2 regions of the Streptomyces sp. NPDC021100 genome follow, and region 2 is predicted to be linked to the other one. Evidence: riboswitches for the same ligand, from Rfam matches in the RefSeq annotation. Region 2 holds a riboswitch; the other holds the start of a gene.
What was found. A riboswitch is a leader RNA that binds a small molecule or an ion and turns the genes downstream of it on or off. The one in region 2 is predicted to bind glycine.
Positions count from the first base shown of each region.

Region 1: it holds a riboswitch for glycine, as region 2 does, so the genes downstream of both, gcvT (glycine cleavage system aminomethyltransferase GcvT) here and gcvP (aminomethyl-transferring glycine dehydrogenase) in region 2, are expected to answer to the same signal.

Region 1 covers NZ_JBIRQH010000001.1:230,720-237,843, reverse strand. The annotation lists gene ACH4PU_RS01125 (L-serine ammonia-lyase) at 1-400, opposite strand, end outside; gene glyA (serine hydroxymethyltransferase) at 528-1,790, opposite strand; gene gcvH (glycine cleavage system protein GcvH) at 1,846-2,223, opposite strand; gene gcvT (glycine cleavage system aminomethyltransferase GcvT) at 2,310-3,461, opposite strand; glycine riboswitch at 3,623-3,741, opposite strand; gene ACH4PU_RS01105 (AAA family ATPase) at 4,035-4,922, shown strand; gene ACH4PU_RS01100 (enhanced serine sensitivity protein SseB) at 4,919-5,698, shown strand; gene ACH4PU_RS01095 (enhanced serine sensitivity protein SseB C-terminal domain-containing protein) at 5,824-6,591, shown strand; gene ACH4PU_RS01090 (hypothetical protein) at 6,728-6,874, opposite strand.
Region 2 covers NZ_JBIRQH010000030.1:70,465-77,588, forward strand. The annotation lists gene ACH4PU_RS33990 (glutamate--cysteine ligase) at 1-751, opposite strand, end outside; gene ACH4PU_RS33995 (hypothetical protein) at 1,230-1,826, shown strand; gene ACH4PU_RS34000 (DUF5999 family protein) at 2,171-2,377, shown strand; gene gcvP (aminomethyl-transferring glycine dehydrogenase) at 2,457-5,342, opposite strand; glycine riboswitch at 5,533-5,654, opposite strand; gene ACH4PU_RS34010 (PRC-barrel domain-containing protein) at 5,846-6,214, shown strand; gene ACH4PU_RS34015 (DNA polymerase IV) at 6,489-7,124, opposite strand, start outside.

The DNA.
Region 1 (7,124 bases), on a different contig from region 2:
TCATGCCGTTGGCGTGGTACGGCAGGGCGCGGCGGCGGTGCAGGATCAGCTGGGTGGAGGCGTCGAAGTCGATCTCGTGGGCCGAGCCGATCTCGGTGCCGAGGAGGCGCAGGCGCTTGGTGGTGCGGATGCGCTCCACCTCGTCATCGGCGATCTCGACGTCGACGGTGCGCGGCGAGTGGCCCTCCAGGCCGAGCAGGACGGCCTTGGGCGTCCCGTGGCCGTGCCCGGTGGCGCCGAGGGAGCCGAAGAGCTCCGCGCGCACCGAGGCGGTCTGGGCGAGCAGGCCGTCCTTCTTCAGGCGGCCCACGAACATCCGGGCGGCGCGCATCGGGCCGACCGTGTGGGAGCTGGACGGGCCTATGCCGATCGAGAAGAGATCGAAGACGGAGATGGCCACGGTGGCAGCTCCTTGGGTCGGGGGTGGTACAAGAATTGGTACAGCGGTACGACGTGGTGCGGGGCACCGCGCTCACCACCAGTGTGCGCGATGCCCCGTACATCCCGGTAAAACCGGAGGTCCGGTCCTACTTCAGGCCGGGGTACAGCGGGTGCTTGTCCGCCAGCGCGGTGACGCGGGCGCGCAGCGCCGGGGCGTCGTACTCGGGCTTCAGGGCCTCCGCGATGACGTCCGCGACCTCGCGGAAGTCCTCGGTGGTGAAGCCGCGGGTGGCCAGCGCCGGGGTGCCGATCCGCAGGCCCGAGGTGACCATCGGGGGGCGCGGGTCGTTCGGGACGGCGTTGCGGTTGACCGTGATGCCGACCTCGTGGAGGCGGTCCTCGGCCTGCTGGCCGTCCAGCTGGGAGTGGCGCAGGTCGACGAGGACCAGGTGCACGTCCGTGCCGCCGGACAGGACGGAGACGCCGTGCTCCTTGACGTCGTCCTGCACCAGGCGCTCGGCCAGGATCTTCGCGCCCTCCAGCGTGCGCTGCTGGCGCTCCTTGAACTCCTCGCTCGCCGCGACCTTGAAGGAGACCGCCTTGGCCGCGATCACGTGCTCCAGCGGGCCGCCCTGCTGACCGGGGAAGACCGCCGAGTTGATCTTCTTGGCGAGTTCGGCCGTGGAGAGGATCACACCGCCGCGCGGACCGCCGAGGGTCTTGTGCGTGGTGGTGGTGACGACGTGCGCGTGCGGCACCGGGGAGGGGTGCAGCCCGGCGGCGACCAGGCCCGCGAAGTGGGCCATGTCGACCATCAGGTACGCGCCGACCTCGTCGGCGATCCGGCGGAAGGCCGCGAAGTCCAGCTGGCGCGGGTAGGCGGACCAGCCGGCGACGATCAGCTTGGGGCGGTGCTCCTTGGCGAGGCGCTCGACCTCCTCCATGTCGACCAGGTTGGTCTGCTCGTCGACGTGGTAGGCGACCACGTTGTAGAGCTTGCCCGAGAAGTTGATCTTCATGCCGTGGGTCAGGTGCCCGCCGTGGGCGAGGTTCAGACCCAGGATGGTGTCGCCCGGCTTCAGCAGCGCGAACATCGCCGCGGCGTTGGCCTGGGCGCCCGAGTGCGGCTGCACGTTGGCGGCCTCGGCGCCGAACAGCGCCTTGATCCGGTCGATGGCGATCTGCTCGACGACATCGACGTGCTCGCAGCCGCCGTAGTAGCGGCGGCCCGGGTAGCCCTCGGCGTACTTGTTGGTGAGGACCGAGCCCTGGGCCTCCATGACCGCGACCGGAGCGAAGTTCTCCGAGGCGATCATTTCGAGCGTGGACTGCTGACGGTGGAGTTCGGCGTCGACAGCGGCGGCGACGTCGGGGTCGAGCTCATGGAGGGAGCTGTTCAGAAGCGACATGAGTTCTTCCTGGCGGGAGGGGCCGGGAGGGGCCGGGGGAAGGCGGAACGCGGGGTCAGCCGGCGAAGTCCGTGTACGCGTCGGCGGTCAGCAGCTCCGCCGGCTCGTCCGTGATCTTCACCTTGAACAGCCAGCCGCCCTCGAAGGGGGCGGAGTTCACCAGCGAGGGGTCGTCCACGACGTCCTGGTTGGCCTCGACGACCTCGCCCGTGACGGGGGCGAAGAGGTCGCTGACCGACTTGGTGGACTCCAGCTCACCGCAGGTCTCGCCCGCGGTGATGGTGTCGCCGACGGCCGGGAGCTGGGCGTAGACGACGTCACCGAGCGCGTTGGCGGCGAACTCGGTGATACCCACCGTCGCCACACCGTTCTCATCCGTGGCCGACAGCCACTCGTGCTCCTTGGTGTAGCGGAGGTGCTGGGGGTTGCTCATGGGTTGATTCTCCTGTACGCGGGTGGGTGCTCGTGCAAAGGGTCTTGACAGGTGAGACGGAGGACGGCGGGGGACGCCGGGCGGGCTCAGCGCTCCCGCTTGTAGAACGGCAGGGCGACGACCTCGTACGGCTCGTGGCTGCCGCGGATGTCCACCGCGACCCCGGCCGTGCCGGGCGCGGCGTGGGCCGCGTCCACGTAGGCGATGGCGATCGGCTTGCCGAGCGTGGGGGAGGGGGCGCCGGAGGTGACCTCGCCGACGACCGCGCCGGAGGCGGCGTCCACCACCGGGTAGCCGGCCCGCGGCACCCGCCGCCCGGTCGCCACCAGGCCCACCAGCTTGCGCGGCGGGGCGTCCGCGGCGCGCTCGGCGGCGGCCTCCAGCGCCGCGCGGCCGACGAAGTCGCCGGGCTTGTCGAACTTGACGACGCGGCCGAGCCCGGCGTCGAACGGCGTGGTCGCGGTGGTCAGCTCGTGCCCGTACAGCGGCATGCCCGCCTCCAGGCGGAGCGTGTCCCGGCAGGAGAGGCCGCAGGGCACCAGGCCGGCGTCCGCGCCCGCCTCGGTGAGCGCCTGCCACAGCTTCTCCGCGTCGGCGGGGGCGACGAACAGCTCGAAGCCGTCCTCGCCGGTGTAGCCGGTGCGGGCGATCAGCGCCGGGACGCCGGCGACCGTGCCGGGCAGGCCCGCGTAGTACTTCAGGCCGTCCAGGTCGGCGTCGGTGACCGACTTGAGGATGGCGGGGGAGGCCGGGCCCTGGACGGCGAGCAGCGCGTAGTTCTCGCGGTCGTCGCGCACCTCGGTCTCGAAGCCCGCGGCCCGCTCGGTGAGGGCGTCCAGCACCACCTGGGCGTTGGAGGCGTTGGCGACGACCATGTACTCCTCGTCGGCGAGGCGGTAGACGATCAGGTCGTCCAGAATGCCGCCGCGCTCGTCGCAGATCATCGTGTAGCGGGCGCGGCCGGGCTTCAGCGCGGAGAGGTTGCCCACCAGGGCGTGGTCCAGGGCCTGGCCGGCCTGCGGACCCGTAAGGGTGATCTCGCCCATGTGCGAGAGGTCGAACAGACCGGCGCGGGTGCGGACGGCCACGTGCTCGTCGCGCTCGCTCCCGTAGCGGAGGGGCATGTCCCAGCCGGCGAAGTCGGTCATCGTCGCGCCCAGGGCGCGGTGCAGCGCGTCGAGCGCGGTACGACGGGGGGCGGCGGTCTCTGAGGGCTGTGAGGTCTCTGCGGCAGACATGATCAAGGCTCCCGGGCAGCGGTCGCGAGGACGCGGGGACGTCGAAGGACGGCCTCCCCATCTGTCATCGGAACCTGAGAGGTTCACCGGGAGCCCCCGGAGAGGGCACGCGGCTTGCACCTTGGGTGGGACCGCCGGGCGGTCCGCTTTTCAGATCTGCCTCACCCTGCGCGGTACGGGGCCTGAGAGATTCAAGGGAGGAACTTGCTCCTTCGGCGCCCGGCATGCGGCGTGCCGCGGTGCGGCAGGCACATGGCCGGGACTCTCCCGCGCGGATTCGAGCGGCCGGTATGCAGTTGTACGCAGGTGCGCGTGTACGCAGGTGGTCGTGCTCTTGGCGCGCACATCATTGCACGTACGGGCGTGCGATGGACCGTTCGGAGCCCATCGCATTGGATTACTTTTCCTTTACTCCGTCCGTATGCGGGTGGGGTACACCGTGAGCACCGAGCGACGGAGCGGCGGGGCCGCGGTGCGGCGGACGAGGACGGGGGAGCGGTGCGAACGGGCGTCCAGAGGGGGGCGGCGGATGCCGCGCGGACGACACGGACGACGGGGGCCGCCGGGGCGCGGGTGCGTGACCTGCGCGGGGCCGCGCCGCCCAGGGCGGAGCTGCGCTGCCGCGCCGGGGACCTGCTGGTCGTCTCCGGCCTGCCCGGAGCCGGGAAGTCCACCCTGATCCGACGGGCCGTGGCCGCCCTCGACGGCCGGGGCGACCCCGTCCGCAGCGTCGACTCGCAGGACTCCCGGGCCCGCCTGGAGCGCCGGTTGCGCGCGCTGCCCGTACGGCTCCCGTACGGCGCCTACCGCCCCTTCGCGCGCCTCGTGCACTACGCGCACCTGTGGCACGCCCTGCGCTCCGGCGCGAGCCTCGTCGTGCACGACTGCGGACAGCGCGGCTGGGTCCGCCGGCTGCTGGCCCGCGAGGCGCGGCGGCGCGGCACCTCGCTGCACGTCCTGCTGCTCGCCGTCGAGCCCGGGACCGCGCTCGCCGGGCAGCGGGCCCGGGGGCGGACGGTCTCCCGGGCCGCGTTCGGGCGCCACCGCCGCGCCATGGAGCGGCTGATCGCGGCGGCCGAAGCGGGCCGGCCGCCGGCGGGCGCGGCGAGCGTGGTCCTGCTCGACCGCCCGGCCGCGGCGGCGCTGCGGACGATCACCTTCGAGGGGCGGGGCGCGGTGGGAGCGTCCGTGGCTCCCGCCGCGCCGAGGCGGTCCGCGGGCCCGCCCGCATCGGGAGCATCCGCCGCCCCCTCCGCGCCGGCAGCGCCCGCGGCTCCCTCCGCGTCGGGAGCACTCTCCGCCCCCTGCGCCCCGTCCTTTTCGGGACCGCCCACCGCCCCCGCCGTCCCCGTCGCGCGCCGCCCGCCCCGTCCGCCCGCCGTCCCCCTCCCGCCCGCTGACGGAGAGCCGGCCGTTAAGGTGCGGGTGCGAGCGCGACGAGACCGTGGGGAGAACGGATGAGCGGCCCCGAGCTGCACGGCACCGAGCGGGTCCGGGGCGAGGTCCCCGGCTGGCCCGCCAATGAACTGGAGGAGACCCTCGCCGCCTGCGCGGGCGTCCCCGGCACCGGCGAGCGGGTCGTCGAGGTGCTCGGCCGCAGCGAGGTCTGGATACCCCTGCCCAAGGGCGGCGGCCCCGACAGCCGCGACCTCGACCTGCCCACCATCGAGCTCGGCGGCGCCGCGTTCGTGCCGGTGTTCAGCTCCGAGGAGCAGTTCCGCCGCGTCGTCGGCGACCACATGGCCTACGCGGTCGCCCCCGCCGTGGAGTTCGCCCGCGGTCTGCCCCCGCAGGTCGGCCTGGTCGTCAACCCGGAGGGCACGGTCGGTGCGCCGCTGCCGCCCGCCGCCGTCGCCGAGCTCTGCCGGGCGGGCCGGCTGCGGCTGGAGGGCGAGCCCACCGGTGGCCGGGTGCGGCTGCACGAGCCCGACTGGCAGGACGAGCCCACGGCCTTCCTCGCCGCCGCCGGACTGGAGTTCACCGCCGCCCGCGCCGTGCGCACCGCCCGCCGCGCCCTGGCCAGCGTCGAGGGCGGGCCGCCGGAGCTGTTCGTCGGCGTGGAGCTCGACCTCCCCGACGACGACAGCCGCGCCGCCGCCGTGGACGCGCTGGGCCGCGCCCTGGGCTCCGCCCCCGTCCCCTGGCCGGTCCGCACGGTCTTCCTCGACGTCACCCGCGACCCGGTCGCCGACTGGATGCGGGACCGCGTCGCACCGTTCTACGACCGTGACCGGTGACTGCTCCCCTGCATGCCGCCCCGGCCTCGTAAGCTGGTTGGACGACCGTACGGGAGGCGCGACCGCGCCGTGAGGCAGGGGGCGGACGCGACGCGAGCGTCCGCCGTGAGAAGGGGCGGGATCAGGTGAGCGCGGGCGCGGAGAGCGGCGTGGAGCAGGTGCTGCGCCAAGTGGCGCCCGGGCGGTACGACGTCTACGAGTCGCTGCTGCACGCCGTCGCCGACGGCCGGCTGTGGATGCTGCTCTGGCACGGCCGGCCCGGCTCGCCCGACGCCCAGTACGGGAACATGGAGGTCGACGGCCTCGGCTACGCCCCCTGCGTCACCTCCGAGCGCGAGCTCGCCGCCAGCGGCTGGAACCGTGCCCACGAGGTCGTCACCGGCCGCTCCCTGGCCTCCTCGCTCTACCCGGGCCGCTGGGGCCTGTGGCTCAACCCGCACGCCCCGGGCGGCGGCGTCGGCATCCCCTGGCTCGACCTGCGCCGCATCGCCGGCGGCCTGGACCGGCTGCCCGCCGGGCCCCTCCAGATCTCCGAACCCACCGTCGACATCGCCCGGTTCTACGCCCTGCTCGCCCAGCACGCCCAGCGCACGCCCGCCGTCCGGGCGCTGCGCCGCGCCTGGGTCCAGCCGGCGATCGGCGCCGCGTACCTGGCGATCGGCCTCGACCTGTACGACACCTCGCCGCCCGCCGTGGAGTCCGTCCGGGCGATGATGCAGCAGGTGGTGGCCGTGGTGCCGGAGGGGCTGCCGGTGTCCACGGTGGCGATGTCGGACGAGTTCGACCCGGTGGCCCTGTGGATGCGCGCCCACGCCCGCCCGTTCTACGGCCACGCCGCCCCCGCCCCGAGCGGCGCGGCGGCACCGGCGCCGGGGTACGGGTACCCGCACTAGCGGCGCCGCCCGCGCCCGTCCCGCCCGCGCCCGCCACGCCCCGCGCCCGCCACACGTAGCGGCCGCGGGGCGTACGCGAACCGGCCGGTCCGTCGACGACGGACCGGCCGGCAGGCGGGGAAGGCGTCCCCGGGCGTCACTCCCAGATCCAGAGCTCCCAGCCGCCCGAGACGTCGTAGCACTCGTAGTGGTTCGCGCCGTGGCGCATGAAGTACGCGCCGCCGCCCTGGCACTGCTGCTTGCTCTCGTAGAGGTCGATGTAGCGGCGCGTTTCGGGGGTCACCCGGGAGACCGAGGAGTCCCCGGAGGGAGCCCGCCATGGCCGAGGCGCCCGCGGCCAGGGTGCCGGTCAGTCCGAGGGTGAGCGCCGCGCCCGCCATGGCGGCGCGGTGGATCAGCTTCCGTGTCACGTCAACTCCCTTGATTGGAGCGGCAGATGGATCACTGCGATCGCCAGTGAGCCTGATCGTTTACCGTGCCGCCGTCAAGCCTCACAGGTCACTTGCACCACTTACGTCACATCCGTAACAGCC
Region 2 (7,124 bases):
GCAGTTCGGGCGGGCGGGTGTCGGTGGACTGGACGAACAGCGGCGGCCGGCTCTCGCGCCACAGCTCGCGGCCGAAGAGGAACGGGGAGTTGGCGCCCACCGCGATCTGCGCGGCGGCCACCGCCTGGGCCGCGTTCCAGACGGCCGCGAACCGGCCGGGGGTGACCTGGAGGTGCAGTTGCACCGAAGTGCAGGCGGCCTCGGGGCAGATGGACCGCGCGGTGCAGGTCAGCCGTTCGACGCCGGCGATGTCGATGCTGACGTCCTCGCCGCGGGCGGCCATCACCTGCTCGTTGAGAAGCGCGTAACGGTCGGCGGCGGAGAAGTTGTCGGGGACGAGATCGGACTGGCCGAGCGTGGGCAGAATGCCGATCATCACTATTCGGGAGCCCACTTCCCGGGCTTTCCGGTCGGCATAGGAGAGGCCGGTGCGCAGCTCCTCGGCGAGTTGGTCGAGAACTCGTCCCGACAACCGGTGCGGGACAATGTTCACTTCCAGGTTGAATTGACCGAGTTCGGTCTGAAAATCATGGCTCGCGATACGTTCCAGCACCTTGGCATTCATCATGCTCGGCATTCCGTCGGAGCCCGCCAGATTCAACTCGATCTCCAGCCCCATAAGGTTCCGGGGCCGGTCGAAACGCTTCTCCTCCAGTAACCTCCCCAGCCCTTCCAGGCACTGCCGGAGCTTGTCCCGATGCCGCTGCCGGTCGTCCAGGCCGAACTCCACGGCGGCGACCTTCTCACCCATGGACGCGTCCTCCTCCAGCGGTCGCCCTCGGCGCCGGCCCGTCCCCGTCACGGTCGATGATGCCCAGACGAGGCGATCGAAACGCCTCACCCCGTCCCCGTATAACCGGTAGGCTGGCAACCAAGCGCACTCCGGCACATTCCGATGGCATGACGGCAGCTCATGGCATGTCGCATTGCGCTGGTGATAAACACCGACGAGTTTCGGCCGACCGTTCCCGGGAAAGAAACCGAGGTCAGGTGTGCGCGACCGGGAACGAAAACACCGAAAACGACCCCGCAGGCGGCCCTGATTTCCCCTTGCCGGAAATACCGGCGACAGCTAGCCGAAACACCCTGTGAACATGTGTCGTATAAACTCGGAGTGAGGCAGAGAGTAGGCGCCCCGGCAGCGGTCCCGGCCCCCCTCTGACCCCGCACACCGACAGCGTCGTCACCTGCCAGCACCTGCGTGTCTCCGAAGTGAGAGGCGACCCATCATGCCGCTGCACATCCCCCCTGCCCCCGCGCCTGCCCTCCGTAGCGTCCGCACCGCCCTCGGCTCCCCCACCGCGGTCCGGGAGACCCGCACCCCGTCCCTGAAGGCCGCCCAGGGAGCGCTCAGCTGCGAACTCCCGCTCCCCGTCCACGTCCTGGAACAGCACCCCCCGGCCGGCGCCGCGCCCCGCACCCGGCTCACCGGATGGCGCTTCCTGATCAAGGAGGACGAGCGCGCCATCGCCGCGGGCGAGGCCCGGCCCACCGCCGACGGCTGGACGTTCTCGCACTTCTTCGAGGGACCGTACGTCCTCTCCACCGAACTCGCCCTGCGGCAGGCGGAGTCGCTGTCGACGCCGTACCAGCCGCGCCTGCTGACCGTGCCCGGCCTCTACATGCTCACCTTGTGGCTGCACGGCGACATCACGGCCGACGCGGAGTCCGGCCTGCCCGCCCCCGGCGACCTCCTGGTGCCGCTCGCCCCCGCGCCGCCCGGCATCGCCGCCCACCGCCCGCACCGCTTCGCCGACCTGCTGCCGGTCCTCACCCTCCGGCTGACCCCGTCCCACCTCACGGCACCGATGCTGAAGACCGCCTGACACGTCCCGACGGCGCCCCGCGACCCCTTCGGCCGCGGGGCGCCGCGTAGTTTCCGCCCCTCCCGCCCCTCGTGCACCCTCTGTCACCCCATGTCACCCACATGGCTCAGCGCGCGGAGCTCGACCCGAACCGACCGAAGGAGCAGACTTGTTGACAGCAACCGTCCGCATGGGTGACGCGTCTTCCTCCACAGCGGACCGCTGCTACGAAATCCCTGCGGAATCACGCCCGTAGGGCAACACTGGGACCGACAGACCACATCGTCACGGGGGGCGGCATGACCACCGCATCGAGCCGCAGCACAGCGACAGCAGCAGAGACATCCCAGCGAAAGAACCCTCCCATGTGCCAGCACCATCCCGCGTGCCCGTCAGCCGATTCCGCCGACCGGGAAGCCGCCCACCTCGTGGCGCACTTCCCCCAGCAGGGCTGGAGCCTGCTGTGCAACGGCGTCCTCTGCTTCGAGGACACCGGCGAACTGCTGCCGGACGGGCAGATCATCGCCCCGCACCGGCCGCTCGGCGCCGAGCATGTGGTGACGGCGGCCTGACGTACCACGTACGACGCGACGAAAGGGCCGGCCCGGCGTTCCCGCCGGACCGGCCCTCCCCGTGTGACGGGCCTGCCGCCTAGCCCTCGTACTCGTCCAGCGGCGGGCAGGAGCAGACGAGGTTGCGGTCACCGAACGCACCGTCGACCCGGCGCACCGGCGGCCAGTACTTGTCGGCCGCGGAGACGCCGCCCGGGAAGACCGCCGTCTCCCGGTCGTACGGGCGCTCCCACGCACCGGCGATCGACGCGGCGGTGTGCGGGGCGTTGCGCAGCGGGTTGTCGTCCTTGTCCCACTCGCCGGAGCCGACCTTCTCGATCTCCGCGCGGATCGCGATCATCGCCTCGCAGAACCGGTCGAGTTCGCCCAGGTCCTCGCTCTCGGTGGGCTCGATCATCAGTGTGCCGGCCACCGGGAACGACATCGTCGGCGCATGGAAGCCGTAGTCGATCAGGCGCTTGGCGACGTCGTCGACGGTGACGCCGGTGGCCTTGGTGAGCGGCCGGAGGTCGACGATGCACTCGTGGGCGACGAGGCCGTTGGGACCGGTGTAGAGCACCGGGTAGTGCGGCTCCAGGCGCTTGGCGATGTAGTTGGCGCTCAGCACCGCGACCTGGGTCGCGGCCTTGAGGCCCTCGCCGCCCATCAGCCGGACGTACGCCCAGGAGATCGGCAGGATGCCGGCCGAGCCCCACGGCGCGGCCGAGATCGGGCCGACCCCGGTCTCCGGGCCCGCGGCGGGCTGGAGCGGGTGGTTGGGCAGGTACGGCGCGAGGTGCGCGCGGACGGCGACGGGGCCGACGCCCGGACCGCCGCCGCCGTGCGGGATGCAGAAGGTCTTGTGCAGGTTCAGGTGCGAGACGTCGCCCCCGAACTCGCCCGGCTTCGCCACCCCCACCAGGGCGTTGAGGTTGGCGCCGTCCACGTACACCTGGCCGCCCGCCTCGTGGACGAGGGCACAGATCTCGCTGATGTGCTCCTCGAACACGCCGTGCGTGGACGGGTAGGTGACCATGAGGACGGCCAGCTCGTCGCGGTGCTTCTCGATCTTGCCGCGCAGGTCGTCGGCGTCGACCTCGCCGTCCTCGCCCGTCTTCACCACGACGACGCGCATGCCGGCCATCACGGCGCTGGCCGCGTTGGTGCCGTGCGCGGAGGACGGGATGAGGCACACGGTCCGCTGCTCGTCGCCGTTGGCACGGTGGTAGGCGCGGACGGCCAGCAGACCGGCCAGCTCGCCCTGCGAACCGGCGTTGGGCTGGAGCGAGACCTTGTCGTAGCCGGTGACCTCGGCCAGCCGCTCCTCCAGCTCGCGGATGAGCGTGAGGTAGCCCTCGGCCTGCTCCGCCGGGGCGAACGGGTGCAGCGCGCCGAACTCCGGCCAGGTGACCGGCTCCATCTCGGTCGTCGCGTTGAGCTTCATGGTGCAGGAGCCCAGCGGGATCATGCCCCGGTCCAGCGCGTAGTCCCGGTCGGCGAGGCGGCGCAGGTAGCGCAGCATCGCGGTCTCGGAGCGGTGCTGGTGGAAGACCGGGTGGGCGAGGAAGCCGGAGCCTCGCAGCAGCCCCTCGGGGAGCGCGTCGGCGGTGCCGGCGTCCAGCGCCTCGACGTCGGCGGTCACCCCGAACGCGGCCCAGACGGCGGCCAGGTGCTCGCGGGTGGTGGTCTCGTCGCAGGCGATGCCGACGGTGTCGGCGTCCGTCCGGCGCAGGTTGACGCCCTGCTCCAGGGCGGCGGCGACGATCTCGTCCGCCCGGCCCGGCACCCGCGCGGTGACGGTGTCGAAGTACGCGCCGTGCACGACCTCGACGCCGCCGGCCCGCAGGCCCTCGGCGAGCAGCGTGGCGTACCGGTGCACACGGCGGGCGATGCCGGTGAGCCCGTCGGGCCCGTGGTACACGGCGTACATCCCGGCCATGACGGCGAGGAGCACCTGCGCGGTGCAGATGTTGCTGGTGGCCTTCTCGCGGCGGATGTGCTGCTCGCGGGTCTGGAGGGCCAGGCGGTACGCCTTGTCGCCGTCCGCGTCGACGGAGACGCCGACGAGGCGGCCGGGCAGGCTGCGCGCGAACTGCTCGCGGACGGCCATGTAACCGGCGTGCGGCCCGCCGAAGCCCATCGGCACGCCGAACCGCTGGCTGGTGCCGACGGCGATGTCGGCGCCCAGCTCGCCGGGCGGGGTGAGCAGCGTCAGCGCCAGCAGGTCGGCGGCGACGGTGACGATCGCACCCAGCTCGTGCGCCCGCTCGATGACCGGCCGCAGGTCGCGGACGGCACCGGAGGCGCCCGGGTACTGGAGCAGCACGCCGAAGACGCCGCGCTCGGCGATCTCGTCCGGGATGCCGGCGGAGAGGTCGGCGACGACGACCTCGACGCCGGTCGGCTCGGCGCGGGTCTCGATGACGGCCACGGTCTGCGGCAGGGCGTCGGCGTCGACGAGGAACACCCCGTCCTTGACCTTGCCCACGCGCCGCGAGAGCGCCATCGCCTCGGCGGCGGCGGTGCCCTCGTCGAGCAGGGACGCGCCGGAGGTGGGCAGCCCGGTGAGGTCGGCGACGACGGTCTGGAAGTTGAGCAGGGCCTCCAGGCGGCCCTGGGAGATCTCCGGCTGGTACGGGGTGTACGCCGTGTACCAGGCCGGGTTCTCCATGACGTTGCGGAGGATCACCGGCGGGGTGAACGTGCCGTGGTAGCCGAGTCCGATCATGGGCACGAGCACCTGGTTGCGGTCCGCGAGACCGCGCAGCTCGGCGATCACCTCGGCCTCGCCGCGGGGCGCGGGCAGCCGGAGCGCCTCGGCGCTCTTGATCACGTCCGGCACGGCGGCGGCGGTGAGTTCGTCCAGCGAGCCGAAGCCGACATGGGCGAGCATCTTCGCCTGCGCCCCGCTGTCGGGGCCTATGTGGCGGCCGGCGAAGGGAGTGCCGCGCTCCAGGTCGGAGAGGGCGATGCGGTGGGCGGTCATCTGCGGGGGCCTCCTGGTCATTGCGACCTGCGAGGGGTACCACGGCGCGGGTACCCGGACGGCCTCCCCCTCTGTCATCTCGACCTGAGAGCTTCACCGGGTCCTGGTGACGCGACCCGGCTTTCACCGTCGGTGAGGAGGGGCTCGGCATGGTGCCCGGTCCGGTGCCCGCCCTGCTTTCCAGAGTGACCTCGTCCGCGCGGTACGGGTGCCTGAGAGATTCCGGGGAGGATTTGCTCCTTCGGCGCCCCCGTCGGACCCGTCGAGGCGGATGCCTCTCCGGCTCCTGGAGGACTCTCCCGCGCGGGGTCCACAGCCAATCGCCAGCCTACCAGCGGCGATGCCGACGACGGATCTCCCGGCCGGTGCTTTTCCGCGGGCTCCCCCATTACTCCTGATTGGCGGCTTATCTCGCCTCCCGAGGGTTTTTCCGGGCTTTGCGAGAGGTCTCCCGGGGAAACCAGGGGACAGAGAGGGGACAGAAGTGACTCCCGGGAGGACAGATGCAGTCGGATATCGATCCTCGGACCCTGATCGGCCGTAAAGCGTACGACCGCGACGGCGCGAAGATCGGCACGGTGGACGAGGTCTACCTCGACGACGCCACCGGCGAACCCGAGTGGGCGGCCGTACGCACCGGCCTCTTCGGCCGCGACGCCTTCGTCCCCCTGGAACCGAGCGAGGTCGTCGACGAGTCCCTGCGCATCCCCTACGACCGCACCCTCATCAGAACCGCCCCCGACCTGGGAGTGGGCCGCCATCTCTCCCCCGAACAGGAACTCCGCCTCTACCACCACTACCGCATGCCCTTGCCGGGCCCGGACACGCCGGCGCCCGGGACGGGCGGGCGGGAGCGGGACGCCGACCGCTGAACCGCGAGGGTGCCCGCAGAGGCGGTGGGGTGCCCCGGTCCCGCCCTTTCACCGTTTCCTGGGGCTGCGCCCCAGACCCCGCTTGTCGCGGCTTCGCCGCTCGTCCTCAAACGCCGGACGGGCTGACTATCCAGCCCGTCCGACGTTTGAGGACAACCGCGCGGAGCGCGGTTTCGGGGGTGCGGGGGCTCGCCCCCGCAAGAAACGGTGAAAGGGCGGGATCGGGGCACCCCACCACGCCGGGCAGGACCGACACACTAGGACACCGACCCGCTCAAGCCCGCGACCGAACCGTCCCCTCCGCCGGTTCACCGGCGACCCGCCCCCGGGAGGCGCCCTCCCCCGAAGGCCGGATCAACGGCACCGGCTCGGCAGGCTCCAGCCCGGGCTCGTCGACGGCGAAGGTCCGCACCCGCCCAGGAGCCACCGACCACGGCTCCTCGAACCGCACGGTGACCCGCCCGAGCCCGCTCCCCTGCACCCACCCCCGCCCGAGCTCCCGATGCACCACGTCCAGCCCCGGCAGCCACCGCCGGGCCGGCGACGCGTCGTCGTCCGCCCTCGTCTCGGGCGCCCCCTCGGCATCCGTCAGCCCTCCCTCGTCCGCGGCCGCCCCCGCGGCCTCAGCGGCCCGCGCCTGCGCGAACAGATCCTCCTGCGTGTAATCGGCGAGCCCGCTCACCCCCACCCCCAGCAACCGCACCCCCGCCGTCGTATCAACCCCCTCCAGCAACCGGGCGGCCGCCTCCCGGACCACCGCGGGATCGTCCGTCGGCCCCCGGAGCGTCTCGGAGCGCGTCAGCGTCGAGAAGTCGTACCGCCGCACCTTGATGACGACCGTCCGCCCCGACCGCCCGGCCGCGCGCAGCCGCCGGACGCAGCGGTCGGCGAGGCGAGCGAGCTCCAGCTG